Regions from separate parts of the Streptomyces sp. NPDC028298 genome, predicted to be linked through region 3. Evidence: riboswitches for the same ligand, from Rfam matches in the RefSeq annotation. Region 3 holds a riboswitch; each other region holds the start of a gene.
The links. Region 3 has a riboswitch for cobalamin ahead of metE (5-methyltetrahydropteroyltriglutamate--homocysteine S-methyltransferase). Riboswitches for the same ligand answer to the same signal wherever they lie in the genome.
Positions count from the first base shown of each region.

Region 1 (10,566 bases), on a different contig from region 3:
CCGTCCGGCGGGCCGGAGGCCGGCGCTCGGTGTCGTACGTGTCGAGCAGCGACCAGTCGGCGAGGCCCTGCACGCACAGGGCGAGCTTCCACATGGCGTTGTGCATGCCCTGCAGACCGGTGTTGACGCCGAGTCCGCCGGTGGGCGGGAACTGGTGGGCCGCGTCCCCGCACAGCACGACCCGTCCGAGCACGAGCCGTTCGGCCACGGTCACGTTCATCCGCCACACGCCCACACTCCGGACGTCCACCTCCAGTCCGGGCACGCCGACAGCGGCGCGGACCCAGTGGCGCACCCTGTCGTCCGTCCACGTCTCGCTGTTCCACTGCTCCGGCGGGACGGAGATCTGGCACAGCCAGCGGCCGTTCGCGTCCAGGGGCTGGAGCACGCCGAGCGCATCGGAGCCGGCGACGTACAGGAGCACTCCGGTCCGCTCGCCGACGTACTGCTCCACGGGCGAGTGGAAGTAGCAGTTGACGAAGTGATGAATGCCCTGTTCGCCTTCGAGCCGCACGCCGAGCGTCTGCCGTACGAAGCTGTCGACGCCGTCGGCCGCCACCAGGGCGGCGCCGGACAGCGCGTACGACTCACCGGTGCTCTCGTCCAGGACCCGGACTACCGCCTCGGCATCCAAGTCGCCGGCGCCGGAGGTGACTTCGGTGACCCGGTGGCCGAACCGGAACTCCACCAGGCCGGTCGCTGCAGCCGCGTCCCGCAGGATCTCTGTGAGCAGGTCCTGCGACGACATCACAGGGAGTGCCGGGCTGACCTCGGGGCCCGGCCCCTCGAAGCCCTTGGAGTCGATGTGGCCGAACTCCTTGCCGACGACGGTGTCGAAGAAGCGGATGGGACTCTTCCAGCCCTCCGGGGTGTCGATGCCGCGAAGCCGCCCGTAGACCGCCGGGCCCCAGCCCCTGGCGATCTCCATCGTGCGGGTGTTGAAGTTGCGGGTCTTCGGGTGCCGTGACGGCGCCATCCGCCTCTCCAGTACCACGCTCGGAACGCCGAAGCGCGCGAGTTCCAGCGCGGCTCCGAGTCCGACGGGGCCGCAGCCCACGATGATCACAGTCCCAGAGGTCATGACAGGGGCTCCGTCCCAAAGCCGATGACTTATGCCGTAAGGCTGACTGCAGTAGAATGCTTATGCTGTAAGTCTGTCAAGGGATGCGAGGTCGGAGCGATGTCCTCGAAAGGGTCAACTCGCGGAGGGTCGTCGGCGGGACGTCCCGCGGCGTGGGGCGTTGCGCAGGTTGTCGCGGACTCGGGTGAGGATGTCCGCCATCGCCGTGACGTCCTGCTCGCTCAAGGGGCCGAAGAGTTCTCGCGCGACGAGGTCGATATGCCCAGGGAGTACGCGCGTCAGGACCTCCCGGCCGGCCTCGGTGATCGCCACGGTCACCGAGCGTTCGTCGTCGGGTGACGGGGTGCGGACGATCAGGCCGTTCTGTTCCAGGCGGTCGGCCTGGTAGGTGAGTCCGCTGCGGCTGTAGACGACGCCGTCGGCGAGATCGGTCATGCGCACGCTCCGGTCGGGAGCCTCCTCGAGCTGCGCCAGCACGCGGAACTGGATGTAGCTGAGGTTGCCCTCGTCGCGCAGCTGCTTCTCGACCAGTTGTTGCAGTAGGGCTCCGGCCTCCATGAGGGCGAAGTAGGCCGCGACGTGTCGGGGGGTCGGCTCCATGGTCCACCGTCCTTGCTTCGAGTTCGAAGTATGCTACCGTTTTCAAGTGCTTCGAATTCGAAGCACTTCGCCCCTTTGCTTCGAATTCGAAGTAAATGGTCCAAGAGGGTCCGAGTGGACCCTGGAGGAGGAGAATCATGAAGATCGTCGTACTGGGTGCCACCGGCAACATCGGTTCACACGTCGTGAAGGAGGCGTTGTCCCAGGGGCACGAGGTCGTCGCGTATGTCCGGAACCCCGACGCCGTACAGCGGCAGACAGGGCTGACCGTCGTGCGGGGCCCCCTCGATGACCGTGCCGCACTGGCCAAGGCCTTCGCCGGCGGCGACGCCGTGATCTCCGCCATCGGCGTGGCCCTGCGCGCGAAGAAGCCCATCGACCTGATGCAGCGCACCCTGCCGGTCATCACCGCCGCCGTGCAGGACGCCGGTGTCGAGCGGTTCGTGCTCGTCTCCGCTTTCGGTGTCGGGGACACGGCCGCGAAGGCATCGTTCCTCGGGCGGCTGGTCTACAAGACGGTCGTCGCCGCGATCTTCAAGGACAAGGCGCTCTCGGAGCAGAACCTGCCGGTAACTGGTCTGAACTGGACGATCGTCAACCCGGTCAACCTCAAGGAGGCCCCTGCCGTCCCCGCAGCCACGGTCAAGCCTCTCGACCAGGTCGGCAGGGTCCCCGGCCTGCCCACCCTCCCCTTCGCGAACGTCGCCCGCGCCCTGGTCGAGATCGCAGCCGACCGGGGCCTCGCCGGGCAGCGCGTGCTGGTCACGACCGAGAAGGGATGGAAGCCTCAGAAGCACGCGGCGGCTTGAGATCGGGCCGCGGCAGGGGCGGGCGGTGGTCGGCCCGTCGTCGGGGGCGGTTTCGTCGGTGGGCGTGGCGGCGGTTTCGCGGCGACGGCTCACGGCCCGTAGGGCCGCATCGATCGCGCGTTGCGGCGCCGCAGGCGCTCTGTCGGCGTGCCGGGCGGTGGGTGTGTACTGGGTGCTTTCCGCATCGAGGGGGACGTATGCCGCGAACGCCGGATCCGGGAGTGCCCGAGTCGGAGCAGGAGGAGGAGCCCTGGCTGGACAGTCGCGAGGTCGCCGCGCTGTGGCCGGTGCGTGACGAGTGGCTGCCGGGTGCGGCTGGGCGTATGGATGTCCGCGTCCGCCGGTACGGCGGGGAGAGCCGGGGCACGTACGGGGCGGCGCCGACCTTCTACTCGTACCACCCCCGGGATGTACGACGGGCCGCGACGGCAATCGCCGAAGGGCGCGTCGACATCCCCTCGGTCTGGCGTACCGATACGGCCGACGGTCGGCGGGCGGAGTACTGGAGCAGGTTCCGGTTCCGTCTCACCTGCGGTGTCCTCCTGGCCTTCGCCCTCTGCATCCTGGGGTTGGCGGTCTACGCCCTGGTGACCTGATTCTGGAGCCGACGGGCAGCGGGTCTCTACGGGACTCGCGCCTGGCCCGACAGCGCCAGGTGGCGGGTCTCTACGGGACTCGCGCCTGACTCGACAGCGCCAGGTGGCAGGTCCAGAGGGCTATGCCTCCAGCGTCACCCACGCCCCCGACCCCGCCGAGCGGGCCATCGCGTCCAGCGCCGTCGCGCTGCTGACCGCGTCGGCCGGCGTGGCCCCGTACGGCTTGTCGTCGGCGATGGAGCGCAGGAAGGCGTGCGCCTCGATGACCTTGAGGTCGTCGTAGCCCATGCTGTTCGCCGCGCCCGGTTGGAAGGACGCGTAGTCCCCGGCGCCCGGACCGACGTACACGGTGCTGACCGGCTGGTCCTGGTACGTCGTGCCCCGGCTGACGCCGAGTTCGCCCATGCGGCGGAAGTCCCAGAAGACCGCGCCCTTGGTGCCGTGGATCTCGAACCCGTAGGCGTTCTGTTCGCCCACCGAGACACGGCACGCCTCCAGGACGCCGCGCGCGCCGCAGGCGAAGCGCAGCAGGCAGTTGACGTAGTCCTCGTTCTCCACGGGGGCCGGCTCGCCGCCCGCCGCGCGCGTGTGGCCCGCGGTCGCGCCGGCCGGCCGGGGCCGCAGCGGTACGAAGACGGCGGTGTCCGCCGCCAGCGCCTCGATCTCGCCCACCAGGAAACGCGCCAGGTCCACGCCGTGCGAGGCCAGGTCGCCGAGGACGCCGCTGCCGCCCCGCTCCCGCTCGTAGCGCCACGTCAGCGCGCCCTCGGGATGGGCCGCGTAGTCGCTGAAGAGGCGGACGCGTACGTGCGTCACCTCGCCGATGTCCCCGGAGGCGATCAGCTCGCGCGCCGCCACGACTGCCGGTGCGCCCCGGTAGTTGAAACCGACGGTGCCCCGCACCCCGGCCTCGGTCATCGCCTCCGACACCGCCCGGGCGTCGTCGGCGGTCAGTCCCACCGGCTTCTCGATCCAGATGTGCTTGCCGGCCGCGGCCATGGCCACACCGATGTCACGGTGCAGGAAGTTCGGCGCGGTGATGCTCACGGCCTCGACGCGCGGATCGGTGGCGATCTCCCGCCAGTCCCGGACAGCGCTCGCGAAGCCGTACCGTGCGGCGGCCTCCTCGGCGCGGCCGGGCGCCTCGTCGGCGACGACGATCGGTTCGGGGCGCAGGGCGAGTTCGGGGAAGTGGTGGAGAACGCGCGCGTACGCCTGTGTGTGCACCCGCCCCATCCAGCCGAACCCCACGACAGCGACACCGAGCGCACGCACCACGATCGCCCTCCTCAGCACCGGACCGAACGCGAACGGACCAGACCAGGCTCACATGAAACCGGCTCGAAGTGATGTGAAGGGACAGGAACCGCTACGAACCGTGATCGACTTGGGTCAAGACCAGGTTGGTGCGAACAGGGCGCCTTCAGCGGGCCCGCGTCGCCCGCTGTTCCAGGATCCTCAGCGCCCGCTCCGCCCAGTCGATGATCGCCTGCTCGAAGGCGCGCCCTCCCAGGAGTGTGAGATACGGGCCCACGCGCTCCGCCTCGGCCAGGTACGCGTCCTCGGTGCGCCCGTCGAGCAGGCGGGCGCCGATCCGTTCGTAGTGCGCCAGTTTGGCGCGCGACCACTCCAGCCGTTCGGCGATCGCCGCGCGGACGGCGTCGGCGTCCCCCATGTCGAGGGCGTACACCTTGACCATCAGCTCGTCGCGGATCGCGGTCGGCTTCGCGGGTGCCGAGGTGAAGGAAGCGAGCGCTTCGAGGCCGGTCGTGGTCAGCGAGAAGAGCCGCTTGTTGGGCCGGCGCTCCTGCTGGACGACCCGGGCCTCGATCAGCCCCTCGGACTCCATCCGGTCGAGTTCCCGGTAGAGCTGCTGCGGGGTCGCCATCCAGAAGTTGGCCACCGAGGCGTCGAAGCCCTTGGCCAGGTCGTACCCCGACGCCTCACCCTCCAGGAGCGAGGCCAGTACCGCGTTGCGCAATGCCATCCGGCAAGGCTAGACGCCCCGCACTCACAGGACTAATCTTATCCACACCTAATCAACTAATTGAGTATGAGAGGCGGGCGCAATGAACTCCTTCCGCAAGGCCGTGGAGGCCGGAGACCTCGACGCGGTCGAGGAGCTGCTGGCCGACGACGTCGTGTTCACCAGCCCCGTCGCCTTCAAGCCGTACCCGGGCAAGCCGATCACCGCCGCCATCCTGCGGGGCGTCTGGCGTGTCTTCAGCGACTTCCGCTACGTCCGTGAGATCGCCGGTGCCGACGGCCGCGACCACGCGCTCGTCTTCACGGCCAAGGTGGGCGACAAGGAGATCAACGGCTGCGACTTCCTGCACTTCGACGAGGAGGGCCGCATCGACGAATTCACCGTGATGGTCCGCCCGTTGTCGGCGGCGCAGGCTCTCTCCGAGGCCATGGGGGCTCAGTTCGAGCAGATCTCCCGGGAGGCGGCCGGCGCCTGAGCGCGTGGCCTCGCGCTGTTTGAACCGACTCCCTCCGGCTACCCGCCTGTTGTGACGACGACGCCATCACAGCAGGAGCTCTTCCGGTACCTGGAGGACCGCTTCGAGTGCGCCCGGGCCTGCGCCGAATGCGCCAGGACCTCCACGCTGCGCGCGAGCCTCATGGATCCCGACGGGCCCAAGCAGCAGGAGGCCGCGCGGCGGTCGGGCATCCTGTGCGCGGAGGTCTGCGAGGCGACCTGCCATGTGCTGTCCCGTCATCCGGGGCTCAGCGACCGGGAGCTCCGCGCCCGGCTGGAGTGGTGCCGGGACGTCTGCCTGGAGTGCGCCGAAGCCTTCGACGCGTGTCCGGGGTCGGAGGCCGCCGCGCGGAAATGCCGCGAATGCGCGCGCTCCTGCACGGACTTCATCGCCACGTTACGGTGAGGCCTCGCGGGCCCACGTCGGGCGGCCCCGGATCGTCGCCCGGAGCAGCGCAGACCCGGCCCACCCGGATCAGGCAGGCCCGACGAGCGGGCGTCCGGCGCGGAGGTTCCAGCGTCCGGCGCGCCCGCTCAACTCCGTCACGGTGAGCGGCGGCACGTCCACACGCCAGAACGCATGCTCCGGCGCCCCCAACACCCGTACCACCAGCGCCCGTACGACCTCGGGCTCCACCACGGCGACGGTGCGGCCGTCGAAACCGGCCGCCGTGTCCAGGCGTTCCGTCACCCGGTCGCAGAACGCCACCACAGACTCGCCGTCGTGCGGCGCCGCCGTCGGATCGGCGAGCCAGCGTGCCACCGCCTCCGGCTCCTTCGCGCTCACCTCGGTCAGCGTCGCCCCGCGCCAGCGGCCCACGTCGAGCGGGGCCAACTCCGGTGTCTCGGCGGCGCCTTCGAGTCCGAGTGCCTCGGCGGTCTGCCGGCATCGCGCGGTGGGGGAGACCCACAGGCGTCCGCCCGCCGGAACGGCGCCCGCGTCGGCGGCCGCGCGTGCCGCCCGCAGGCCCGAGGCGTCCACCGGACTCCCGTCGTCGAAGCGGGCCTCGCGCAGCGCCTCGCTGATCGCCGCGGAGATCAAGATCACTCGGCTGGTCATGCCTTCACTCTCATGTGTCGCGGGCTCGGACCGTGTGCCATGGTCCAGCCCGCTCCGTCCGTCGTGTGGTGCGGATCGTGCGGCGTACCCGTGGACAGAGGCGGAATCCCCGGGCCCATCAGGCACGTTACTGTCCCACCGTCATGCTCCACGAACCGCAGGGCGCACGGAGCGCCGGGGTGTGCGCCCTTGGCCGGGCCGACTGCTTCGCGGTACGGTCACATGGATATTGACGACGGTTCGACGGAAGCCCGGTGGAAATCCGGCACGGTCGCGCCACTGTAAGCCCGGCACATGTCACTCCGGCCAGGGGTGACAGACGCGGGCAAGTCAGACCCGTGGCTGTCGTCCTGTGCACCACCGAGACGGGACGCGAGTTCCCCAGGAGGTTCTGCCCATGGCGCAGTCCGTCGTCCAGCCGACCGCCACGCCCACCGCCGTTCCCGCCAAGCTGCCGATCGGCGCGATCGTCCCCTGGGCGGCGTTCTTCGGCATCCTCATGCTGGTCCTGCTCTACTTCGTCGGTGCCGAACAGGGCGCCACCTCCCTCGTCTCCGGCGAGAACGTCCACGAGTGGGTCCACGACGCCCGGCACCTGCTCGGGTTCCCCTGCCACTGACGGCGACAGGGGACGTACGAGCCACGCTGTTGCGCGAGGGCCGGGAAACCGGCCCGCACGAGGGGGCGGTGCCCGGGAGACCGGACACCGCCCCCTCGTGCGCACCCCGCAGCCACACCCGCATCCCACGCCTCGCCCCGACGCCTGCACCCCACACCCTCGGCAGGTCATCTCCCCGTAGCCGTCCGCGTCATCGGCATTCCCAATTTCTGGAACACGTTCTACGGTGTGCGCCGTCAGGTCGGGCTCGGGGAGCAGGAGGCGCCGTGCATCTCGAATACACGCCGGAGCAGCAGCGGTTGCGGACCGAACTTCGTCTCTACTTCGCCGAGTTGGTGCCGGACAACGCCTACGCCCGCTACGGCGATCCCGCGGCGCAGAAGCGCTTCTACCGCGAGACGATCCGACGCCTCGGCACCGACGGCTGGCTCGGGGTCGGCTGGCCCAAGGAGTACGGCGGGCGGGGCCTGAGCCCGATGGAGCAGTTCATCTTCTTCGACGAGGCCGCCCAGGCCGGGGTGCCGTTGCCACTGATGGCGCTCAACACGGTGGGGCCGACGATCATGCGGTTCGGAACGGAGGAGCAGAAGTCGTACTTCCTGCCGAAGATCCTGGCCGGTGAGATCGACTTCGCGATCGGCTACAGCGAGCCCGGTGCCGGGACCGACCTGGCCGCGCTCCGGACCCGGGCCGTGCGGGAGGGCGACGAGGAGAGCGGCCACTACACGGTCGACGGCCAGAAGATCTGGACGACCAACGGCGACACGGCCGACTGGGTGTGGCTCGCGGTCCGCACCGACCCGGACGCCCCGCCGCACAAGGGCATCACCATGCTCCTCGTCCCGACCTCCGACCCCGGCTACTCCTGCACCCTGATCAACACGCTCGCCTCGCACGACACCACGGCCAGCTACTACGAGAACATCCGCGTCCCCGCCACGCGCCGGGTCGGCGAGGAGAACAAGGGCTGGCGGCTGATCACCAACCAGCTCAACCACGAGCGCGTCACCCTCGCGGCACACGGCACCATGGCCATCCGCGCCCTGCACGACGTCCAGCGCTGGGCGATGGAGACCAAGCTCGCCGACGGCCGCCGCGTCGTCGACCTCCCGTGGGTGCGCCGCCTCCTCGCGCGCACGCACACCCGGCTGGACGCCATGAAACTCCTCAACTGGCGCATGGTGAACGCCGTCCAGGAGGGCACGCTCACCCCGCAGGACGCCTCCGCCGTCAAGGTGTACGGCTCCGAGGCGCGCCGGGACGCGTACGCCTGGCTGATGGAGATCGTGGCGGCTCCCGGTGTCCTCAAGGAGGGCTCGGCCGGCGCCGTCCTGCACGGCGAACTCGAACGCGGCTACCGCTCGGCCGTGATCTTCACCTTCGGCGGCGGCAACAACGAGATCCAGCGGGAGATCATCTCGTGGATCGGGCTGGGGATGCCCCGCGTGCGGCGCTGACGCGATGTGACGAAGCTTTTCAGTTGGCACAAAAGCGGGATAGTTGGCACCGTACACAGGGCGCGGACCTGAGGGTAGCGGGCCCGGCTTGCAGCCTGTCCGAGGCGGCTGACCTGTTGCTTCCTCAGGGCTGTTGAGCTTCCGGCGTGCTGCGCGTTCGTGTCAACTACTCAATGATTGTGCGTACGGAGACGCGGAGGTGCAGATTCTGGTCGCAGGGAGTCCCGAACCGTGTCGAGTCTCAGGTGTCCCTCGCCGTTCGCCCCGGGGCGTCGGCGGATGACCTGCCACCGAACCCTGGTGTGCCCCGTTTCTATGGAGATTGGGCCTTGCGCAGGTGCGCCTCGAGGTCGCCTGTCTGCACCGAGGCAACGGGCCGGTCGCAGGCGGTGGCGAGGACGTCGGAGCAGCGCCGTTCTGTCCTTCACCGCAGCGACCAACGAATTGATACGGAGCCGGCACGACTGGTGGCACCGTCAGGACGAGGAACGTGACGGTCCGGCGCACGTGGCGGCCAGAACGGAAGCTTTGCGGATCCGTGGTCAGGCCTTCCAAGCTGTTCACCGACTGCGCCTGCTCGTACCCGATGACGACCTGCATGCACAGGCGGAGCAGACCATCGGGATGATCGGCGCGCTTCACCGCGCAACAGAGCGCGAAGAACTGCGGACGAGGTCGGCTGAGGCGCGGACATTCCTCAACACTTCGTCGCGCACGCCTCGGCCCGGATCAGGTAGACGGCCGACGCCTCTCGCACCAGTGACACCCAACGTGGTCGCTGCAGGTCGGCGACGCGACGGCGACCGGCTTCCCTGTCAATGGACAGCTCCTGCCCGGCACGGTTTGCGCCGAAGTGGGTTACCGGTTCGGGAAACGCGGAACCTGCGGGGACTCAGATCGCTCCTGGTAGGTGAATTTCGTGTCCAACGTGAGGGCGCGGCGGGCTTGTTCTGTCCTTTGCCACGTCGGTCCGGCGCCGTCTCCTGCCTGCTCCGTCGTGTGCCCGTTCCGCCTTGGCCGCAAGAGGGGGCAGATAACGCACCGTTCTTCAACGCTCGAGCCGGTGTCGGCCTCAACCTCCTCCAGACTGCGTCTTGTCCGGGTTCAGGCAGTCGCGGTCAGCGAGGGCCGGCCTGAGCCGGCGTGACGACCACCGACCACCGATTGCCGGGCAGTTGCTCCCGCTCGTCCTGTCCTCCACATGAGAAGGCTCACCAGTGATCCATGAGAAAACGCCCGTGTTGGTCGACGAGTCAGGGGAGGGGGTGAATGGCCGGCCGGCCTCCTGGGAGCGGCGGCTGCGGGACTTCGGGCACGTCGGGCGTCCGTCTGTGTCCGTGCGCGAGCGCCTGGTCGTGCCGTTTCCCGAACCCGGGTCATGGCTTTGGCGCACGCTCGGGTTCTCCCCGGCAGCGGGGCGCCGGCTGGCGCGCTGGTCGCAGTGGGGCGGGCCGCTGCTGGTGGCGCTCCTGGCCGGGCTGCCGCGTTTTTGGCGCCTGGGCAGCCCGCGGGCGGTCATGTTCGACGAGACGTATTACGCCAAGGACGCCTGGTCGATGCTGCGGTTCGGCTACGAGGGCACCTGGCCCAGCAGCAAGATCTCCGACCCGCAGATCCTCGCCGGTCCGCAGGTGATCCCGCTCTCCGACACCGGGTCCTTCGTCGCGCACCCGCCGACGGGCAAATGGGTCATCGCCCTCGGCGAGTGGATCTTCGGCCTCACCCCCTTCGGCTGGCGTTTCATGACGGCGCTCCTTGGCACGCTGTCGGTGCTGATGCTGTGCCGAATAGGACGCCGCCTGTTCCGTTCGACCCTGATGGGCTGCCTGGCCGGAGCGCTGATGGCCGTGGACGGTCTGCAC
Region 1 covers NZ_JBVHTL010000003.1:609,793-620,358, forward strand. The annotation lists gene ACZ4TO_RS17830 (FAD-dependent monooxygenase) at 1-1,081, opposite strand, end outside; gene ACZ4TO_RS17835 (MarR family winged helix-turn-helix transcriptional regulator) at 1,196-1,681, opposite strand; gene ACZ4TO_RS17840 (NAD(P)-dependent oxidoreductase) at 1,819-2,490, shown strand; gene ACZ4TO_RS17845 (hypothetical protein) at 2,688-3,086, shown strand; gene ACZ4TO_RS17850 (Gfo/Idh/MocA family protein) at 3,207-4,364, opposite strand; gene ACZ4TO_RS17855 (PadR family transcriptional regulator) at 4,510-5,073, opposite strand; gene ACZ4TO_RS17860 (nuclear transport factor 2 family protein) at 5,156-5,548, shown strand; gene ACZ4TO_RS17865 (four-helix bundle copper-binding protein) at 5,600-5,974, shown strand; gene ACZ4TO_RS17870 (histidine phosphatase family protein) at 6,044-6,628, opposite strand; cobalamin riboswitch at 6,849-6,988, shown strand; gene ACZ4TO_RS17875 (CbtB domain-containing protein) at 7,026-7,247, shown strand; gene ACZ4TO_RS17880 (acyl-CoA dehydrogenase family protein) at 7,514-8,704, shown strand; gene ACZ4TO_RS17885 (dolichyl-phosphate-mannose--protein mannosyltransferase) at 9,970-10,566, shown strand, end outside.
Region 1: it holds a riboswitch for cobalamin, as region 3 does, so the genes downstream of both, ACZ4TO_RS17875 (CbtB domain-containing protein) here and metE (5-methyltetrahydropteroyltriglutamate--homocysteine S-methyltransferase) in region 3, are expected to answer to the same signal.

Region 2 (10,566 bases), on a different contig from region 3:
TCGCCGAGGTTGGCCGGACCGCCCTCGACGAGATAGCGCAGCGCCTCGGCGACCACGCCCGCGGGCGCCGACGACTCGGCCATCAGCTCGGCGTCCGGGACGGACTCGCCGCCCAGCAGCACGGTCGGGATCCCGGACGCCTTCAGGAAGGCCAGCCCGTCCTCCCAGGCCCGCTTGCCGCCGAGCAGCCGCACGACGGCCAGGTCCGCGCCCTCGACGAGCGCGGGGAGTTCGCCGGTGACGTCCACCCGGGTCGGGTTGCCGATCCGGTAGGCGGCGCCACTGGCACGGGCCGCCAGCAGGTCCGTGTCGGCGGTCGACAACAACAACACTGTGCTCATGCGGGTGCTCCCGGTGGGATGAAGGGCAGTCCTTGCGGCGCGCCGGACTCGATGAGCCGCCACAGCGCGTCCGTGTCCGCGTGTTCCTCGATCAGGTCGCCGAGCCGGTCGAGCTGCTCCTCGCGCAGCGCCGCGAACGACGTGTCGGGGGCCGGCACGAAGCGGCGGCCCGCGGCGGCGGCCACCTCGCGCAGGAAGGCCCGCCGGAATCCGTCCGACTCCAGGGAGCCGTGCCAGTGCGTGCCCCAGACGGAGCCGACCCGGCACCCGTCCAGACCCTGTCCGTGGCCGTCGGACATGAACGGCGTGCCGCCGCTGACCTCGGCGACGCCGTGGTGGATCTCGTACCCCTCGACGGGTTCGCCGAGGGCCTCGCCGACCGGCCGCGCCAGCGTCTTCTCCCGCGCGAACCGCACGCGTACGGGCAGGAGTCCGAGCCCCTCGACCCGGCCGGCGCGCGACTCGACCTCGTCCTCGATGTGCTCGCCGAGGAGCTGGTAGCCGCCGCAGACGCCGAGGACGGGCCGCCCCTCGGCGGCCCGGCGCGCGATGGCGTCCGCGAGGCCGCGCTCGCGCAGCCACCGGAGCGCGTTGACCGTGCCCCGGGTGCCGGGGACGACGACCAGGTCCGCGTCGGCCAGCTCCTCGGCCCGGTCCACGAACCGCACGACGACGCCGGGTTCGGCGGCCAGCGCGTCCACGTCGGTGAAGTTGGACATCAGCGGGATCGCGCAGACGGCGACCCGCAGGACGTCCTCGCCGACGGGGGCGGCGACGGCGGACTCGCGGACGGCGCCGCGCAGCGAGACCCGCAGCCCGTCCTCCTCGTCGATGCCGAGCCCGTGCTGGAAGGGCAGCACGCCGTAGGTGCGCCGCCCGGTCAGGCCGTGCAGCATGTCGAGCCCCGGCTCCAGCAGGCTCACGTCACCGCGGAACTTGTTGACGAGGAATCCGGCGACGAGCGCCTGGTCCTCGGGCGACAGCAGCGCGACGGTCCCGAAGAACGAGGCGAACACCCCGCCCCGGTCGATGTCGCCGACGACGAGCACGGGAAGCCCCGCGTTCCGCGCCACCCCCATGTTCACGATGTCGGTGCGCCGCAGATTGATCTCGGCCGGGCTGCCGGCCCCTTCACAGATCACCGCGTCATACGTGCCCCGCAACTGCGTCAGACAGTCGAGGACGGTGGCGAGGAGTGCTTCCTGGCGCCCCCCGCGCAGCCGGTCCCCGGGCGCCGCGGCGCCCGGCGCGGGGCCCGTCGCGGACCCTGTCGTCCCGAAGAAGCCGCGGGCGCTCATCTCGCCGACCGGCCTGCCCATCAGGACGACCTGACTGCTGCGGTCGCTGCCCGGTTTCAGCAGCACCGGATTCATCAGCGCGGTCGGCTCCACACGGGCGGCCTGCGCCTGCATGGCCTGCGCCCGCCCGATCTCGGCGCCCTCGCGCGTCACGAACGAGTTCAGCGACATGTTCTGGGCCTTGAAGGGCGCGACCTTGACACCCTGGCGCGCCAGCCACCGGCAGATCCCGGCGGTCACGACGCTCTTGCCCGCGTCCGAGGTGGTCCCGGCGATCAGCAGTCCGCCGCTCATGCGGTGCGCCCCTTCCTGGTGAACGGAACCCGTCCGGCCCCGGTGAGCAGAACCCGCCCGGCGGCGCTCACGCCGAGCGCGAGCCAGCCGACGCGCCGGGAGAGCCGTACGGCCCGTTCGATGTCGTGGACGTGGACGGCGCGCCCCGCGCCGTTGAGCACGGGCCGGTGCTCGACCCGTCCGCCGTACGAGAGGGTGCCGCCGAGCCGCACGCCGAGCGTGCCCGCGAACGAGGCCTCCACGGGCCCGGCGTTGGGGCTCGGATGCTTGCGGGCGTCCGCGCGCCAGGCCCGCAGGGCTCCGCGCGGGTCGGGTCCGGCCACGGCCGCGAGGACGGCGGTCAGCCGGGCTCCCGGCCAGCCGGCCAGGTCGTCGAGCCGGGCGGAGGCCCAGCCGTAGCGCCGGTGGCGGGGGGAACTGTGTCCGACCATGGCGTCGAGCGTGTTCACGGCGCGGAAGGCGACGAGTCCGGGCACACCACCGACGGCCCCCCAGACCAGGGCGCCCACGACGGCGTCGGAGGTGTTCTCGGCGACGGACTCGACGACCGCGCGCGCGACGCCGTCGGCGTCCAGCGCCTGCGGATCGCGTCCGCACAGGTGCGGCAGCCGCTCCCGGGCCGCGCCGAGGTCACCGGCCGCGAGCGCGCCGCCGATCGTCCGCGCCTCGCGGCCGAGTGAGGTGCCTCCGACGACGGCCCAGGTGGCGGCGGCGGTCAGGGCGACGGAGGCGGCGGGGGAGCGGCGTACGGTACGACTCGCCAGCGCGGCCAGTCCGGTGGCGCCGCCGACGCAGACGGCCGTGTGCAGCGCGCCCCACCCGCGGTGGTCGCGCCACAGTGTCCGTTCGACGGTCGCGGCGGCCCGCCCGAAAGCGGCGACCGGATGCCCTCGGCGGGGATCGCCGAGCAACAGGTCGCCGAGAAGGCCTGCGGCGGCGCCGTACGCGAAGACGCGATCGGCACGCACGGGGTCAGCCGGCCGTGGGGTGGAGCGGAACCCTCGTACTCAGCGAAACGGGCAACGGGCAGCCGCGCATGGCGATATGTCCTCACTCAGGGTGTCCACGCCCTGGTTCGACGAGACCGGCGGTGAGAGTTCCTGGCTCCCGGGGAGTTTCTTCCCCGATGACAGTGGCGGGACCGCGCCGGATTCGCACCGGCTTCCTCTCATGCCGCCGTACTTGGCTCCGGCAGTCCACCACGGGGCGAGAACGGCCGTCAACTGGCTGTTGACCTGCGGAGGGACAGTGTGCGCAGGCCCACATACGCGTGGGGTGCGGGACGGTGATCCGTCCCGCACCCCACGCGCGGTACCGCTCGGCTCGGCCCGGTTCCGGGCCGTCGCCGGGCTACTTGGTGATGATCAGGGAGATGCCGTACGCCACCGCCGCGGCGCAGGCCGCGAAGCAGACGTACGCGCCGGTGGCCGCCGCGACCGCGGAACCGCCCTGGGCGGACTCCTTCTTGGAGAGGCCGGCGACGCCGAGGGTGAAGAGGGCGACGAGGGCCACGGTCACTCCGAGGCTGACCCCGAACACGGATCCGAGGGCTGACCAGTCGATGCTCATGCTGTTTCTTCCTTCGGTTCTCAGGCCACTCGGGACGGCGCCGACGGGTTCGCCGTGGGCTCGGCCGGAGCCGGGATGGTGGCCGTGAGGCCTTCGGCCACGGTGCCGGCCGGGGGCGGGGTGACCGCGGCGATGGCCTGCGTCACCACACCGGCGGGCTCCTCGGTGTCGTTCACGTTGTTGTGGTCGACGACCTCGCGGCGCGAGCGGCGCCAGATCGCGAAGCTGGAACCGACCAGGAAGACCGCGACCAGCGTGGTGCCCCAGGCGCCGAAACCGGTCACCCATTCGGCGAGCGCGCCGACCAGGGCGGCGGCGGGCAGCGTGAGGACCCAGGCCACGACCATGCGGGTGGCGGTGGACCAGCGGACCACACCGCCCTTGCGGCCGAGACCGGCGCCCATCACGGAACCGGAGACCGAGTGCGTGGTGGAGAGGGAGAAGCCGATGTGCGAGGAGGCCAGGATGACCGTCGCCGCGCTGGTCTGGGCGGCGAAGCCCTGCTGCGGCTGAAGGTCGGTCAGGCCCCGGCCCATCGTGCGGATGATGCGCCAGCCGCCGAGGTAGGTGCCGAGCGCGATGGCGAGACCGGCGGAGAGGATGACCCAGACCGGCGGGTCGGAGTCGGGAGCGACGGCGCCACCGGCGACCAGGGCCAGGGTGATGATGCCCATCGTCTTCTGCGCGTCGTTGGTGCCGTGGGCCAGCGAGACCAGGCCCGCGGAGGCGATCTGGCCGGCGCGGTAGCCCTTCTTGGTGGCCTTGGTGTCGGCGCCACCGCTCAGCTTGTACGACAGCCGGGTCGCGAGCATGGCGGCCAGACCGGCGACGATCGGGGCGGCGACGGCGGGCAGAAGCACCTTGCCGACCAGGACGTCACCGTGCACGGCGCCGGTACCGGCGGAGGCGATGGTGGCGCCGACCAGGCCGCCCATGAGGGCGTGCGAGGAGCTGGACGGGAGTCCGACGAGCCACGTCACCAGATTCCAGAGGATCGCGCCGACGAGCGCGGCGAAGATCACCTCTGGCCGGATGCCTGTCTCGTCGACGAGGCCCTTGGAGATCGTGTTGGCGACCTCGACGGAGAGGAAGGCGCCGACAAGGTTGAGGGCGGCGGACATGGCCACCGCGACCTTGGGCTTGAGTGCGCCGGTCGAGATGGTGGTGGCCATCGCGTTGGCGGTGTCGTGGAAACCGTTCGTGAAATCGAACACGAGAGCGGTGACGATCACGATTCCGAGGAGGAGCGTGATGTGTTCCATTTACCCAGGCTTCTGTTGGACGTCAGTGGCAGGTGGACCGTAGGCAACCTGGGTGAACGGAAGATGAACTGGGCCGGACCGGGTGGTGTCCTGAACGGTGGATCCCCATTCCGCTTGTGTGGAGGAACGGTTCGGCAGGTTCGAACGGATTCGGAATTCCGTGCTCCGCTTGGGGTCCGCGCCTCGGGTTCGCGGCTCGAACTGAGGGGGGTTTAGATGACGAGATCCCCGTCACGCCCAGGCTGTAGCCGTCATCACACCCCTGGACGGCTCGAAGGGGTCGCCCGGTGAGGGTCCTCCGGGCCGGTGCGGGGTCGTAGCGGGTCGACCACGGGGTGTGATCCGCGGCAAATGTCCGACCGGCGCGACGTCTGCGATCCGACGACATGATGTGACTCAAATCACATACAACCGTGGGCTCTTGGCGGGTCGTATACGTCCTGGAGCCCGCCCGCACGCGGTGCGCGAGAGGCCATGCCTGGCAGGATCGCGTCATGACTGAGCGGCACCGGGACGCACGCGACGGACACGAGCACCGGCGGACGACGGGCGGGCCCGGCGAGCCGCCCCCGGCGGACCCGCGGGACACCCTCCGGCACGCCTGGGGCGACCTGGTCTCCACGGCCCGGCGCACGGTCGCCGACGGGCTGGTCGTCGGCACGTCCGGCAACGTCTCGGTCCGCGTCGGCGACACCGTCCTGGTCACCCCCACGGGCGTCCCCTACGACCGGCTGACCCCCGACGACATCACCGGCGTCGACCTCGACGGCCGGCAGGTGCTCGGCTCGCTGCGGCCGACCAGCGAACTGCCCATGCACCTCGCGGTGTACGGCGCGACCGGAACGCGGGCCGTCGTCCACACCCACGCACCGCACGCGACGGCCGTCTCGCTCCTCGTCCACGAACTCCCGCTCGTCCACTACATGGCGGCGGCCCTCGGCGGCCCGGTCCGCGTCGCCCCCTACGCGGCCTACGGCACACCCGAGCTGGCCGAGAACACCCTCCGGGCCCTGGCCGGCCGCACCGCCTGCCTCCTGCGCAACCACGGCACCATCGCCCACGGGGCCTCGCTGGACCAGGCGTACGACCGCACGGCCCAGCTCGAATGGATGTGCCGCGTCTGGCTCCTGTCCTCCTCCGTCCCGGGCCTCACCCCCGCCCTGCTCTCCCCGGCCCAGCTCGAGGAGGCGGGCGAGCGCCTGCGCGGCTACGGCCAGCAGACCTGAGAGCCCGCCGGGGCCGGGGACCCGAGATCCGCCGGGGCCGGTGACCCGAGATCCGTCCGGGCCGGGGGCCCGAGATCCGCCGGGGCCGGGGGCCCGAGATCCGCCGGGGCCGGGGGCCCGAGATCCGCCGGGGCCGGGGGCCCGAGATCCGCCCGGGCCGGGGGCCCGAGGCACGCCCGCGCCGCCGCCCCGGTACGAAGGGGGCGCGCACGTCGTCCGTCACCCCGTTGACGCGCTCCCGCTGGCCGATGGTCCGGTCCCCCGGGAAACTGGTCGGGTGCGCACCCTAAAAGCCACGGCAGCGGCCGTCACCGTAGCCATAGCCGCCGGCGCGGCCTCCGTGGCGGCGGGCCGGTTCGCCAGCGACGCCGCACTGAAGACGAGGCCCGGCAAGCCTCTGGCCACCGAGCCCCGGCTCACCGTGCACGCCACGACGTCGGGCGGCATCACCCTCACCAGGGCCCTGGCGTCCCGGCGCCCGGGAACCTACGGCCTCGCGGGCGACGGCTCGCACGCGATCGTCGGCCCCCTCCAGAACTCCGTGCCCCACACCGCCGACACCGTCGTACGCAGCCTGGAACGCGTCACCCACGGCTCCCTGGAGCCCGGCGACAAGGTCTGGCTGACCCCGAACCTGTACGTCGGCGACCCCGGGTCCGCCCTCGGACTCGAACACGCCGACGTCGACGTGCCCGGGGAACTCGGCGCACTGCCCGCCTGGTTCGTGCCCGCGGTCCGCGACACCTGGGTCATCACCGTGCACGGCCTCGGCACCACCCGCGAACACCCCATGAACCTGATGGGATTCCTGAACGGCCGGCACTTCCCCGTCCTCGACCTCGCCTACCGCGGCGACCTCGGCGCACCCCGCCCGCCGGACGGCCTGAACCACCTCGGCGAGACCGAGTGGCGCGACCTCGACGCGGCCATCCGCTACGCCGTGCGGTTCGGAGCCGAGCGGGTCGTCCTGTACGGCTGGTCCACCGGCGCCACGATGGCCCTGCGCGCCGCCGCCCACTCCGCGCTGCGCGAGCGCATCTCCGGACTCGTCCTGGACTCACCCGTCCTCGACTGGGAGACCACGCTGCGCGCCCTCGCCGGCGCCCGCCACACCCCCGGCTTCCTGCTGCCGCTCGCCGTGCGCGCCGCACAGGGCCGCACCGGCGTACGCGGCGATCGCATCGCCCACGCCGCACACCCCGACCAGGTCAAGGTGCCCACCCTGCTCGTGCACGGCCTCGACGACGGCATCGCCCCCTGGGGCGCCTCCCGCCGCCTCGCCGCGAGCCGGCCCGACCTCGTCACCCTGCACACCGTTCCGAACGCCCCGCACGGCGCCATGTGGAACGCCGACCCGGCGACCTACGAAGAAGCCCTGCGCCGGTTCCTCACCCCCCTGATGTGAGCGCCCGGGCCGCCGCGGGGACAGGCTTCCGGTTGGGCCCCGGACAACTCCGCGCGGCCCGCGTTCCCGTGCGCGGGGCACCCCGGCAGGCCCCCGCTCCCGGCGCCCCCGCGGTCCGCGACGGCATTCCGTTTGGGTTTTCGGACTGTCAACCGCAAGACTGCACCCGTGACGTCCCGTAACCCGCGCGACTCCAGGCTCCGACTCGTCAGCCCCCGGTCCCTCGCGACCGCTCCCCGAGCGGTGACCCAGCGCCGCACCCGCCGCCCCGCGCCGCGGCCGCCGGAAGGCACACCGCCGCCCGCGGAACTCGCCCGCATGGCGCGCACCGGCCTGTCCGACGCGGCCCGCGTGGCGCGCTGGGCCGACGCCGCCCTGCGCCCGGGGCGCGACGGCGCGAACCCCGACGGCAAGGGCACCCTCTCCGACGCCACCGCCGAGCGGGCCGCGACGGATCTCGGACTGGCCCCGGCCCAGGTCCGCGCCGACTGGGACACAGCACGCCTGGCCGGCCTCATCGAGGTGCACGGCGGCGACGCCCGCCCCGGATGGCGGCTGCGCGCCTGGAGCCGCGACGACAGCGCCGTCCTGCGCGGCTGGGTCGCCCTCTTCGACGCCTGGTCCCTCGCGTACCCCGAGCCGGTGGACCGCGAGCCCGCGGCCGTCGCCGAGGTCGTCTCCGCGATGCCCCAGGTGCTCTCCTTCCTCCAGCTCTCCGCCGGGCCCGTCCCCGTGGACCAGCTTCTCGACCTCCTCGGCCAGCGCGTCACGGAACTGCGCACCGAGCGCTGCGAGATCTCCTACGGCCCCGAACCCGCGACCGAGCCCGCCCCGGAACCCGCCGAGGTCCCGGACGCCCCCCTCGCCCCGCTCCTCGAATGGGCCCTCCAGGCGCTCGCCTCCGTCGGCGCCCTGACCTACGGCGACGGACAGGCCACCCTCACCGCGCTCGGAAGCTGGGCGGTCTGGGTCAAGCTGGAGCAGATCTGCGTCGCCGCGCAGAGCCCGGCCGGCAACATCGAGCAGTCCGCCGAGGACATGCTCCGAGGCTGCGCCCAGCTGCGCCCCAACGCCGCCCGCGCCGAGTACCGCGCCTGGCTCGCCGCCCGCCCGGTCGGCGGTGCCGTCACCGAACTGATCGCCGCGGCCCGCGGCGAGGACGCCCTCACCCGGGGCCTCGCCTTCGAGGCGCTGCGCGTGGTCGGCGCCCCCGCCGAACCGGACGTGCGCGCGGTGGCCGAGGAGGCCTCACTGCGCCCCTACGCCCTGCTGTGGCTCGCCGAGCACGACGGATACGACCCCGAGGACGCCCACGAGGTCCTCACCCGCGCCGAGTCCACCTGGCTGTGGGTCGACACCGCCGCCGCGGTCGCCGACCACGGCGAGGCCCCGCTCCTGGTCCGCCACCTGGAGTCCGCGGTGCAGCCCACCGTGCCCGCGCTCCTCGACGAGGTGCGCGCCGTCGGGCACCCGCGCACCGTGCAGGTGCTGGTCGCGCTCGCCGCCGCCCACCCCGACCCGGCGCTCGCCAAGGCCGTACGCCGGGCCGCCTTCCAGGTGCACACCGGAGGAAGCTGACCGGCCCGGCCGGGACCGCCCCGGGCCGGAGCCCGGGCGGTCCTACCCGTCCGTCTCGGGGGCGTAGGTGCCGAAGCTCCAGATGTTGCCCTCCAGGTCGCGGGCCATGTAGTCCCGCGAGCCGTAGTCCTGGTCGGTGGGGGCCATCAGGATCTCCGCGCCGTGCTCCACGGCCCGCTGGTGGTGCGCGTCCACGTCGTCCACGACGATGTACACCCCGCACGGGCCCGCGTTCTTCATCGCCTCGTCGAAGCGGCCGCCGCGGCCCTTGGAGCCGAGCATCACCGCGCCGTTGCCCTGCACCAGCTCGGCGTGCATCACCGAGCCGTCCTCGCCCTCGTAGACGGCCAGCTCGGTGAAGCCGAAGGCCTCCGTGAGCTGCTTGATCGCCGCCTTCGCGTCCGCGTACAGCATCGAGGGGTAGATGCTCGGGCGCCCGTTCGTGCCAGCCATAACGATCACTCCGTCTCGTCACAAACGCCGGAATTCCGATCCGCCGCCCAGTCTGGCACCGGCCACTGACAACGCCCCGCGGCCCGGGTCCCCGGCACGCCCACGCTCACCGGAAGGTGTTGCACTGCGCCATGTCGCCGCTGGTGAAGCCCTGGTAGAACCACTGCTGCCGCTGCTTGGCCGACCCGTGCGTCCAGGTCTCCGGCGTCACCCGGCCCTGGTACCGCTCCTGGATCCGGTCGTCGCCGACGGCCGCCGCCGCGTCCAGGCCGTCGCGGATGTCGGCGTCCGTCAGCGAGGTCAGCAGCGGCCTTCCCGACGAGGAGGGAGTGGTGGTCGCGTGCCGCGCCCACACCCCCGCGTAGCAGTCGGCCTGGAGCTCCACCTTCACCGAGTTGCTGTTCGCCCCGGTCACGCCGTCCTGCGAGCGGGCCAGGGTGCCCGTCAGGTTCTGCACGTGATGCCCGTACTCGTGCGCCACGACGTAGGCCTGCGCGAACGGTCCCCCGCCGGAGCCGAACTTCGTCCGCAGATCGTCGAAGAAGCCCAGGTCCAGATAGACCTTGCGGTCACCGGGACAGTAGAAGGGCCCGACGGACGACGACGCGGTGCCGCAGGCGGTGCCGACCCGGCCGCCGAAGAACACCGTCGGGGCGCGCGTGTAGGTGCCGCCCCGGCGCGCGAACTCCCGGTCCCAGTAGGCCTGCACGCTGTTGACCACCGCCACGGTCCGGCAGTCCTCCTGCGCGTTGGCGTCCCGCCCCTTCAGACAGGTCTGCCGCAGTTGCGCGAGCGATGAGGAGGTCGCCCCGGGCTGGTCGCCGTCCGAGGTGAGCCCGAGCTGGTCGGGACCCACCCCGAAGAGCAGCCCGAGGACCAGGGCGATCAGACCGGCGAGGCCACCGCCGATGGTCGCCCTGCCGCCGGGGATGCGACTGCCGCGTACGTCCTGGACCTCGGAGGTGTCCAGATCGGCGTCGTCGTCGAACCGCATGAGCACACCACTTTCGTCGCTCCGTGACGCCATCCTCGTACGCTCCCGGGCCCCCGGCCCCGGCCCGCGGTCCGAACGGGCGACCCGGCCCCCGGCCGCCGGACCCGCCCGATCCGGGCGTCCGGAGCCTCCCGGAAGGGGGCGAG
Region 2 covers NZ_JBVHTL010000002.1:60,604-71,169, reverse strand. The annotation lists gene cobN (cobaltochelatase subunit CobN) at 1-341, opposite strand, end outside; gene ACZ4TO_RS08890 (cobyric acid synthase) at 338-1,933, opposite strand; gene ACZ4TO_RS08885 (cobalamin biosynthesis protein) at 1,930-2,901, opposite strand; cobalamin riboswitch at 3,009-3,149, opposite strand; gene ACZ4TO_RS08880 (hypothetical protein) at 3,284-3,502, opposite strand; gene ACZ4TO_RS08875 (inorganic phosphate transporter) at 3,523-4,764, opposite strand; gene ACZ4TO_RS08870 (class II aldolase/adducin family protein) at 5,259-5,990, shown strand; gene ACZ4TO_RS08865 (alpha/beta hydrolase family protein) at 6,268-7,395, shown strand; gene ACZ4TO_RS08860 (hypothetical protein) at 7,564-8,973, shown strand; gene ACZ4TO_RS08855 (VOC family protein) at 9,016-9,426, opposite strand; gene ypfJ (KPN_02809 family neutral zinc metallopeptidase) at 9,533-10,420, opposite strand.
Region 2: it holds a riboswitch for cobalamin, as region 3 does, so the genes downstream of both, ACZ4TO_RS08885 (cobalamin biosynthesis protein) here and metE (5-methyltetrahydropteroyltriglutamate--homocysteine S-methyltransferase) in region 3, are expected to answer to the same signal.

Region 3 (10,566 bases):
AGCGGGCGGGAGTCGTGCTCCATCTGGTTCAGGTAGCTGGGCGAGATGGCGAGGACACGGGCCAGTTCGGCCTGGCTCATCCGCCGCTCCTCACGCAGCCGCCGCAGTCGTGCTCCCGCGTAGGTCTTGCTCACCGCGCTCCTCCCCTGGCCGGGACCGACGGTGGTCAGCGTAGGCGAAGAACGGTCTTGCCAACCCTTCGCAAACTTGGCAAAAGGCGCCGTGAAGATTCGCAGAAGTTGGCAGCCATCCACCGTTGTTGGCACCGAGTGCCAGTGCCAGAGTTCCAGTGCGGCCCGCCGGACCTTCGGCAGCAGGCGCGCAGAACCGGGCGCGATTCACGCCCTGACGTCGGAGATCCCGGCATCTGCGCTCTGCTGCGCGGCAGCATTGCTCACCCCGTTCAGCGACGGAACGGCGGGCCGCATCCCAGGCAGAGACACAGAGTGCCACTCCCTGTCTGCACAGCGGGGAGATTGGCAGATCGAACAACCGAGGAGACGGTGAAGACCATGGCAGAGTCGAGGACCACGGCGGCCGAGGAACTCGCGGGACGCTGGGCCACCGACCCCCGTTGGCGGGGAGTCGAGCGCACCTACGGCGCCGAGGACGTGATCCGGCTCTCGGGCAGCGTCCGTGAGGAGCACACGCTGGCCCGTCGCGGTGCCGAGCGCCTGTGGCGTCAGTTGCACGAGCGGGACTACATCCACGCGCTCGGCGCGCTCACCGGCGGGCAGGCGGTCCAGCAGGTCAGGGCGGGCCTTCAGGCCATCTATCTGTCCGGCTGGCAGGTCGCCGCCGACGCCAACCAGGCCGGCCACACCTACCCCGACCAGAGCCTGTACCCGGTCAACTCGGTGCCACAGGTGGTCCGCCGGATCAACAACGCCCTGCTGCGCGCCGACCAGATCGCCACCGCCGAGGGCGGCACGGACACCACCGACTGGCTCGCCCCCATCGTCGCCGACGCGGAGGCCGGTTTCGGCGGCCCGCTCAACGCGTTCGAACTGACCAAGGCGATGATCGCGGCCGGCGCGGCCGGCATCCACTACGAGGACCAGCTCGCCTCCGAGAAGAAGTGCGGCCACCTCGGCGGCAAGGTCCTCGTCCCGACCTCGCAGCACATCCGTACCCTCAACGCGGCTCGTCTGGCCGCCGACATCGCCGACGTACCGACCGTCATCGTCGCCCGCACCGACGCCCTCGCCGCCAATCTGCTGACCAGCGACGTCGACGAGCGCGACGCCCGGTTCGTCACCGGCGAGCGCACCGCCGAGGGCTTCTACCGCGTCAGGAACGGCATGGAGCCCGTGATCGCCCGCGGCCTCGCCTATGCCCCGTACGCCGACCTGATCTGGGTCGAGACCGGCACCCCCGACCTCGCCCAGGCCCGGGAGTTCGCCGAGGCCGTCCACGCCGAGCACCCGGACCAGATGCTGGCCTACAACTGCTCGCCGTCCTTCAACTGGAAGGCCGCTCTGGACGACGACCAGATCGCCAAGTTCCAGCGGGAGCTCGGGGCCATGGGCTATCGCTTCCAGTTCATCACCCTGGCCGGCTTCCACTCCCTCAACCACGGCATGTTCGACCTCGCGCGTGGCTACGCCGAGCACGGGATGACTGCTTACGTCGACCTCCAGGAAAGGGAGTTCGCCGCCCAGGAGCACGGGTTCACCGCCGTCAGGCACCAACGCGAAGTCGGTACCGGCTACTTCGACCTGGTCTCCACCGCCGTCAACCCGGCGTCCTCCACCACCGCTCTGGCCGGGTCCACGGAGGAAGAGCAGTTCCACTAGAACGTGTGGCCTCCCCCGCCCGCTCCCGACCGAGTGGGGATCGTACGGCCCCCCGTCCGCTCCCCACTCCCTCCTTCCGTCTGGAGAACCCGATGTCCACCACCACCCTGACCCACCGCGTCCGCGTGCTCGCGGCGCCGGGCGACCGGCACGACGAGATCCTCACGCCCGCCGCCCTGGACTTCGTCGGCAGCCTCGCCGCCGCGTTCGGCGAGCGCAGGCGGGAGTTGCTGAAGGAACGCAGGCGCCAGTCCCTGCGCATCGCGGCCGGCTCCCCGCTCGACTTCCCCATCGTCACCTCGGGCGTCCGTGCCGACCCCTCCTGGCGCGTGGCGCCCGCGGCACCTGGCCTGACCGACCGCCGGGTCGAGATCACCGGACCGCCGGAACGTCGTATGGCGGTCAACGCCCTCAACTCCGGTGCCCGGGTGTGGATGGCGGACTTCGAGGACGCCACCGCCCCCACCTGGGCGAACATCATCGGCGGCCAGCTCACCCTGCTCGACGCGATCGAGCGCCGCATCGACTTCACCGCCGAGGACGGCAGGGAGTACCGACTGGCCGACCGGGAAAGGCTCGCCACCATCGTCGTCCGGCCGCGCGGCTGGCATCTCACCGAGGACCACCTGGAGTTCGACGGCGGACCGGTCCCCGCAGCCCTCGTCGACTTCGGGCTCTACTTCTTCCACTGCGCGCGGCGTCAGATCGACGCCGGGCACGGACCCTACTTCTACCTGCCAAAGCTGGAGAACCGGTACGAGGCACGGCTGTGGAACGACGTCTTCCTCACCGCGCAGGAACTGCTGGGCATCCCCCGGGGCACGATCCGGGCCACGGTCCTCATCGAGACGATCACCGCGGCCTTCGAGATGGAGGAGATCCTCTACGAGCTGCGCGAGCACAGCTCCGGCCTCAACGCGGGACGTTGGGACTACCTGTTCAGCCTGATCAAGACCCTCGGGCATCGCACCGACTTCCTCCTCCCCGACCGGGCGAAGGTCACCATGACCGCGCCTTTCCTGCGGGCGTACACCGAACTGCTCGTGCGCACCTGTCACAAGCGCGGCGCCCACGCCATCGGCGGCATGGCGGCCCAGGTGCCGAGCAAGGACCCGGCCACCCACGAGGCGGCGCTCGCCACGGTACGGCTGGACAAGGAGCGCGAGGCGGAGGACGGGTTCGACGGGTCCTGGGTCGCCCATCCCGGGCTCGTCCCGGTGTGCCGTGAGGTGTTCGACGGTGTCCTGGGGGACCGGCCCGACCAGACCGACCGGACGCGGGACGACGTGGACGTCCGGGCCGCGGACCTGCTGTCGGTGCGCCGGATCACCGGACCGCCCACGCCGGAGGGCGTGCGCACCAACATCGCTGTCGCGTTGCGGTACTTCGCCGCCTGGATGCGCGGTCAGGGAGCGGTCGCCCTGTACGGCCTCATGGAGGACGCGGCGACCGCCGAGATCGCCCGCGTGCAGATCTGGCAGTGGCTGCGACACCGGGTGATCGACCGGCTGGGCGTGCTCGACATCCTCGACGAGGAACTCGTCGCGCTCGGATCCGAGTACCCGTGGGCGGACCTCGACGCGGTGCGCGGACTCTTCGAACGCACCGCTCTCAGCGGCGAGTTGCCTCTCTTCTTCACCCCGGACGCCTACTCCGGGCACCTCGTGCGGCACGCGGAGCTCCGATCGTGAGCGCCGGCTTCCGGCGCGTGGGCGTGGTCGGGGGCGGCCGGATGGGCGCGGGCATCGCCGAGGTCTGCGCGCGGGCCGGACTGGACACGGTGGTCTGCGAAGCCGACGCGACAGCCGCCCGCGCAGCCCGCGAACGAGTGGCCACCTCCCTCGAACGGGCCGTACGCCGAGGCAAGTTGGAGCCACAGGCAGCGCGGGACGCCCTCGCCCGCATCGTCTTCACGGGCACTCTGGACGACCTGGCCGACCGGCAGCTCGTCGTCGAGGCGGTCATCGAGAACGCCGACGCCAAGACCGAGGTGTTCGCCGCCCTCGACAAGACCGTCGAGGATCCGGGTGCGGTGTTCGCGACGAACACCTCCTCCTTGCCGGTGATGCGGCTCGGGATGGCCACGAGCCGTGCCGACCGCGTGGTGGGACTGCACTTCTTCAACCCGGTGCCGGTGCTGCCGCTGATGGAGATCGTGGCCTCGCTGCACACCTCGCCGGAGACCGTGACCGCGGTGGAGGACTTCGCCACGGGCACGCTCGGCAAGACGGTGATCCGCTCACGGGACCGGGCCGGCTTCGTCGTCAACGCCCTGCTGATCCCGTACGTACTGGCGGCCGTCCGGATGGCGGAGTCGGGCTTCGCCACCGCGGCCGACATCGACACCGGCATGGAGCTGGGCTGCGCCCACCCGATGGGCCCGCTCAGGCTCGCGGACCTGATCGGCCTGGACACCGTCGCCTCGATCGCGGAATCGCTCTACGACGAGTTCAGGGAACCCCTCTACGCCCCGCCCCCGCTGCTCCAGCGCATGGTCGAGGCGGGACTGCTGGGCCGGAAGACCGGACGGGGATTCCACACCTACGGCCAGGCGACAGCCTGAACATCCTGCCGCGACCCGGCCGAGGGCCGGACCGCACTGCCGACAGAGGGAGTCGGCGGACGCCTCACGGGGGGGGGGAGGGCGACGGGAAGCGTGGGGGCGGCGCTTCCCGTCGTCACCGCGCCCGTGTCCCCGTCACCATCCGAATGCCGGACGGGGTCGGCCGCGCGGGCGGATTGCCCTAGGGTGGGCGGTGCAGCTGGTTCGCCCCGTCCGCCAGGCGGGATGCGTCGTAAGAGGGAACCCGGTGGGAATCCGGGACTGCCCCGCAGCGGTGAGCGGGAACGACCGCCGTCATACGCACTGGGTCCGACGAACCGGGCCTGGGAAGCGACGGCCAGTAGGTGTCTCGTATCGCTCGTACGAAGGGTGTACGAGGAGACGTGCCCGTGAGTCCGAAGACCTGCCCGTTGCCCGCGCGCGAAAGGACTCGTGCGCGGATGTCCCGGTGACCTCGTGGGCGGGTCGGCGTACATGTCGGACGGAAGATCGCGCCGTGCCGCGCGAGGTCGGTTCCGCCCGGTCCGTCACCCCTTCGCGCTCACGTCCCGTCACCGGGATCCCAGGGAGATATCTCGCGAAGGAGATTTCCGTGACAGCGAAGTCCGCGACCGCGGCAGCACGGGCCACCGTGTACGGCTACCCCCGCCAGGGACCCGACCGGGAACTGAAGAAGGCGATCGAGGGCTACTGGAAGGGCCGCTTCACCGCCGACGCCCTCCACCGCGCCGCCGCCGACCTCCGCGCCGCGAACTGGCGCCGGCTCACCGAAACCGGTGTCGCCGAGGTCCCGACCGGCGACTTCTCGTACTACGACCACGTCCTCGACACCACCGTCATGGTCGGCGCGATCCCCGCCCGCCACCGGGCCGCCCTGGAGGCGGACGCCCTGGAGGGCTACTTCGCCATGGCGCGCGGTACGCAGGATGTCGCACCGCTGGAGATGACCAAGTGGTTCGACACCAACTACCACTATCTGGTGCCCGAGTTGGGCCCTGACACGGTCTTCACGGCCGACTCCACCCGGCAGGTCGCCCACCTGAAGGAAGCGCTCGCCCTCGGACTGGACGCCCGTCCGATCCTGGTCGGGCCGGTCACCTACCTGCTGCTCGCCAAACCCGCCCCGGGCGTGCCCGCGGACTTCGAACCGCTCACGCTGCTGGACCGCCTGCTGCCTGTGTACGCCGAGGTCCTCGCCGACCTGCGCGCCGCCGGAGCCGAGTGGGTCCAGTTGGACGAGCCCGCCCTCGTCCAGGACCGCACCCGGGCCGAACTGGACGCCGCCGCCCACGCCTACCGCGCGCTCGGCAGCCTGACCGACCGGCCCAAACTCCTGGTCGCCTCATACTTCGACCGGCTCGGCGAGGCCCTGCCGGTGCTGGCCAAGGCCCCCGTCGACGGGCTGGCCCTGGACTTCACCGACGCCGCGGCGGCCAACCTCGAGGCCCTCGCGGCCGTGGGCGGTCTGCCCGGCAAGCGACTCATCGCGGGTGTCGTGAACGGCCGCAACATCTGGATCAACGACCTGGCCAAGTCCCTCGCCACCCTCGGCACCCTGCTGGGTCTCGCCGACCAGGTCGACGTGTCGGCGTCGTGTTCCCTCCTCCATGTCCCGCTCGACACGACCGCCGAGCAGGACATCGACCCCCAGATCCTGCGCTGGCTCGCCTTCGCCCGCCAGAAGACCACCGAGATCGCCACCCTCGCCCAGGGCCTGCGCCTCGGCACCGACGCGATCGCGGGCGAACTCGCCGCGAACCGCGCCGACTTGGCCTCGCGCGTGAACTCACCGATCACACACGACCCCGCCGTCCGGGCCCGCATCAGGGCCGTCACGGACGCCGACGGCCGCCGCTCACAGCCCTATGCCCGGCGGGCACCGGCTCAGCGAGCCCGTCTCGGCCTTCCCCTGCTGCCGACCACCACGATCGGATCCTTCCCGCAGACCGGCGAACTGCGCACCGCCCGCGCCGACCTGCGGACGGGACGCATCGACGCGGCAGGCTACGAGGAGCGCATCCGGGCAGAGATCCAGGAGGTCATCGCCTTCCAGGAGAAGACCGGCCTGGACGTCCTGGTGCACGGCGAGCCCGAACGCAACGACATGGTCCAGTACTTCGCCGAGCAGATGACGGGATACCTGGCCACGCGGCACGGTTGGGTGCAGTCCTACGGAACGCGCTACGTCCGTCCGCCGATCCTGGCCGGGGACATCTCCCGCCCCGGACCGATGACCGTGCGCTGGACGACGTACGCCCAGTCGCTCACCTCCCGGCCGGTGAAGGGCATGCTCACCGGCCCGGTCACCATGCTCGCCTGGTCCTTCGTCCGCGACGACCAGCCCCTCGGCGACACCGCCCGGCAGGTCGCCCTCGCCCTGCGGGACGAGGTCGACGACCTGGAGACGGCCGGGACTTCGGTGATCCAGGTGGACGAGCCCGCCCTGCGCGAGACGCTGCCCTTGCGGGCCGCCGACCGCCCGGCGTACCTCGCGTGGGCGACCGAGGCGTTCCGGCTGACCACCGGAGGCGTACGGCCGGACACCCAGATCCACACCCACATGTGCTACGCCGAGTTCGGGGACATCGTCCAGGCCATCGACGACCTCGACGCCGACGTCATCAGCCTCGAAGCCGCCCGCTCGCACATGCAGGTCGCGCGCGAGCTCGCCGCGCACGGCTATCCGCGTGAGGCCGGGCCCGGCGTGTACGACATCCACTCGCCGCGCGTACCCAGTGCCCAGGAGGCCGCCGCGCTCCTGCGGACCGGCCTCGAGGCCATTCCCGCCGAGCGGTTGTGGGTCAACCCCGACTGCGGCCTGAAGACCCGCGGTTGGCCGGAGACCCGCGCCTCTCTGGAGAACCTGGTCGCCGCCGCCCGCGAGGTTCGCGAGGAACTCTCCGCCCGCTAGCCAGAGGCCCCATCGGCCGGGGGAGGAAGCAGCCACACCGCCTCCTCCCCCGGCCCCGGGTCGAGACCGCGCCGGCTCTCACCAAGTCACCTGGTGTCCGACCGTGCGCCCAGCACCGACCGATGCCATGGATACGACAGGACTCACCCCCTCACGTGCCGCTCCGTAACGCCAATCGCTTGCACTTGCACGTAATATGCAACAAGCTGTCGGAGTCCTTACCGCCTGTTCGCGACAGGGAGCCCCGCCATGCCCCGTCTACTGCCGAGCACCGGACCACAACGCGTCCTCGCCGCCTCGAACTTCGTCTACACCGTCGGCAGCGGCCTGTACCTGACCGCCGGGGTTCTGTACTTCACGGAGGCGGTTCGTCTCCCGGCCGGTCAGGTGGGACTCGGACTCGGCGCGGCCGGACTTGCCGCCCTCGCCCTGGGTGTCGCGGTCGGTCATCTGGCGGACCGATACGGAGCACGCGGCGTCTACATCGCCACCCTGGTGGTGCAGGCACTGGCCACGGCCGGCTTCGTGCTGGTGGACGGCTTCTGGTCGTTCCTTCTCGCGATCACCACGGCCGCCGGAGCCAAAGCGGCCGGGAAAGCCGCCCACGGTCCCCTCATCAGGCACTACGGAGGGAACCGGCCGCAGGAGTTCCGCGCCTATCTCCGCGCCGTGACGAACGTCGGCGTCTCCCTCGGTGCCGTGGGAGCGGGGCTGGCCGTCCAGGCCGCCACGCTCACGGCCTATCAGCTCATGGTCATCGGCAACGCGATCGCCTTCGCGGTCTCCGCGGCGCTGCTCGTCGCGCTGCCGCCGGTCACCCCCCTCGCCGCCACCGGCGGTCCCCGCTGGATCGCCCTCAGAGACCACCCCTACCTGCTGCTCACCGCACTCGACGGCATCATGGCCGTCCAGTTCAAAGTCCTCACCGTGGCCATCCCTCTCTGGCTGGTCGGCGCCACCACAGCCCCGCACTGGCTCATCTCGGGGACCATGCTCACCGGCACCCTCATGGTCGTGGCGCTCCAGGTGCGCGCCAGCCGCAACGTCGACTCCCCCACCGCCGGCGGACACGCCTACCGCCGTGCGGGCGTCGCCTTCCTCGTCTCCTGCTCACTGATCTCCCTGTCCGCCGGCATCCCGGGGTGGGCCGCCGCGAGCGTGCTCCTCACCGCAGTGGTGATCCACACCGTCGGCGAACTCTGGCATTCCGCCGCCGCCTTCGAGGTGTCCTTCGCCCTCGCCCCGCGGCACGCCACCGGCCAGTACCTGGGCGTGTTCGGTCTGGGCATGGGCCTGGCCGAGGGTCTTGGGCCGGCGTTGCTCATCTCGCTGTGCATCACCTGGGGGCGCCCCGGCTGGTACGTCGTGGGAGCCATGTTCGCGCTGACAGGTCTGGCAGCACCGCCCGCGGTTCGCTGGGCGCTACGCCGTCAGCGTGCCGGGCAGACGACGACCGGCTCCCCGAAGCGGGAGGCACAAGCGGCCTAGGGGTCGACTCCGTCAATCCGTCGAGGGTGCTTGTGGAGCTTCACGGCATTCGATAGCCAACACCCGGCCGTTCAGGCTCCCTTGTCAGCTCACTTGGCCGCCCTTCGGCCCGATGCCGTTGATCCTGGCCGGAGTTCCGTCCGGGGCGAACGGGTGGTGGAAGGTGAAGGCATGCGGCACGGAGCCGTGGTCGTGGAGGTGCTCCAGCCTGGACACCCCGTCCCGCCAGGTGGGTGTCACGTCGTCGGCGGTCCACCAGCACACGTAGTTCGGGAATCCCGTCCTCTCGAACCAGTCGTAGCGCCGGTTCAGCGCCTCACGATGCAGACCGGTGTACACGGCCTCGAAGGCGGAGCCCAGGTCGGTCCAGAGGGAGAGCGTCGCGGCCACGGCGGTGGTCTCCACCGTACGGCCCTTGTCGTACCAGGCCGGTACGGCGAACTCGCCCCACGCACCCCAGTCCGCCTCGAAGAGCATGCCCCGGTCACCGCCCGCCGCCTCTGCGCGCGCGAGGTACCCGGGGTGCCGGCCGATCTTCCGGTAGACGGCCTCACCGACGTCGTAGAACTCGCGGGTGAGAGGTGCGGGATCGGCGAGAGGCGACTTCAGGACGCCGAAGGTGTACAGCGCGAGTCGGGGCATGCGTGTCTCCCTGGTCGGGGGGCTGGCGTGGGGCCGGTTCGGCGGCTTGCGCACGGGGGCGAGGGCTCGTAGGGGCGTGACCACTCGCCCCGTCGCGGGGTGGCCCAGCCTGAAGGAACTCCTGCGCGACCGTGGGCGATCGCCGAGGACCAGGTGAAGGTAGCTGCCGCTGCGGGCCCTGTCGAAGTTGCGCTTTCCGCGCCCGAGTGGCCTCTCGCACCGGTCATCGCGCGAACTGGACGCGGAGCGCTCCGGACCGTCAGCAGAAGGGCTCCCGCATGTCAACGTCCATGCGGGAGCCCTCGGTTGTACCGCCTGCGGGTGATGGTCGAGAAGACGATCACGAGCAGGACGTCTGTGCGGACGTGGACGTGGGGACGCTCACCGCGTCACGACCCGCCCGCCGCGCTCACGGCGCGAGCAGCAGGCTGTCGCCTCGCTCCTTGGCGGCGGCGTAACGCCGTGCCACGTCCTGCCAGTTGACGACGGCCCACATCGCGTCGATGAAGTCGACCTTCTGGTTCTTGTACTGGAGGTAGAAGGCGTGCTCCCAGGCGTCGAAGACGAGGATCGGCGTCGAGCCCTGGCCGACGTTGCCCTGGTGGTCGTAGACCTGCTCGACGATCAGGCGGCCGCTGAGCGGCTCGTACGCGAGGACGCCCCAGCCCGAACCCTGCGTGGTCGCGGAGGCCTTGGTGAGCTGGGTCTTGAAGCCCGCGAAGGAGCCGAAGGACTCGGTGATGGCGTCCGCGAGGTCACCGACTCCGTCCGCCGCGAGGGGCTCGCCGCCGCCGTCGCCGGTCATGTTGTGCCAGTAGATGCTGTGCAGGATGTGCCCGGAGAGGTGGAAGGCCAGGTTCTTCTCCAGGCCGTTGATCGAGCCCCACTGCTCCTTGTCGCGGGCCTCCGCGAGCTGTTCCAGGGTGTCGTTCGCGCCCTTGACGTACGCGGCGTGGTGCTTGTCGTGGTGCAGCTCGACGATCTGCGGGTTGATGACCGGTTCGAGCGCCGCGTAGTCGTACGGAAGCTCCGGGAGCGTGTAAACCGCCATGTCCAACGTCCTCCGACGTTATTGCGAATGATATGCAGGTGCACCATAACAGCAAGAGCAAACTGGGCCCTTACGGCACGTCATCCGGCTGCCACGGCCTGGCTGTCGGCTTCGA
Region 3 covers NZ_JBVHTL010000008.1:41,142-51,707, forward strand. The annotation lists gene ACZ4TO_RS30880 (short-chain fatty acyl-CoA regulator family protein) at 1-134, opposite strand, end outside; gene aceA (isocitrate lyase) at 513-1,796, shown strand; gene aceB (malate synthase A) at 1,889-3,487, shown strand; gene ACZ4TO_RS30895 (3-hydroxybutyryl-CoA dehydrogenase) at 3,484-4,359, shown strand; cobalamin riboswitch at 4,556-4,772, shown strand; gene metE (5-methyltetrahydropteroyltriglutamate--homocysteine S-methyltransferase) at 4,952-7,270, shown strand; gene ACZ4TO_RS30905 (MFS transporter) at 7,520-8,758, shown strand; gene ACZ4TO_RS30910 (DUF3291 domain-containing protein) at 8,843-9,400, opposite strand; gene ACZ4TO_RS30915 (superoxide dismutase) at 9,810-10,451, opposite strand; gene ACZ4TO_RS30920 (sigma-70 family RNA polymerase sigma factor) at 10,532-10,566, opposite strand, start outside.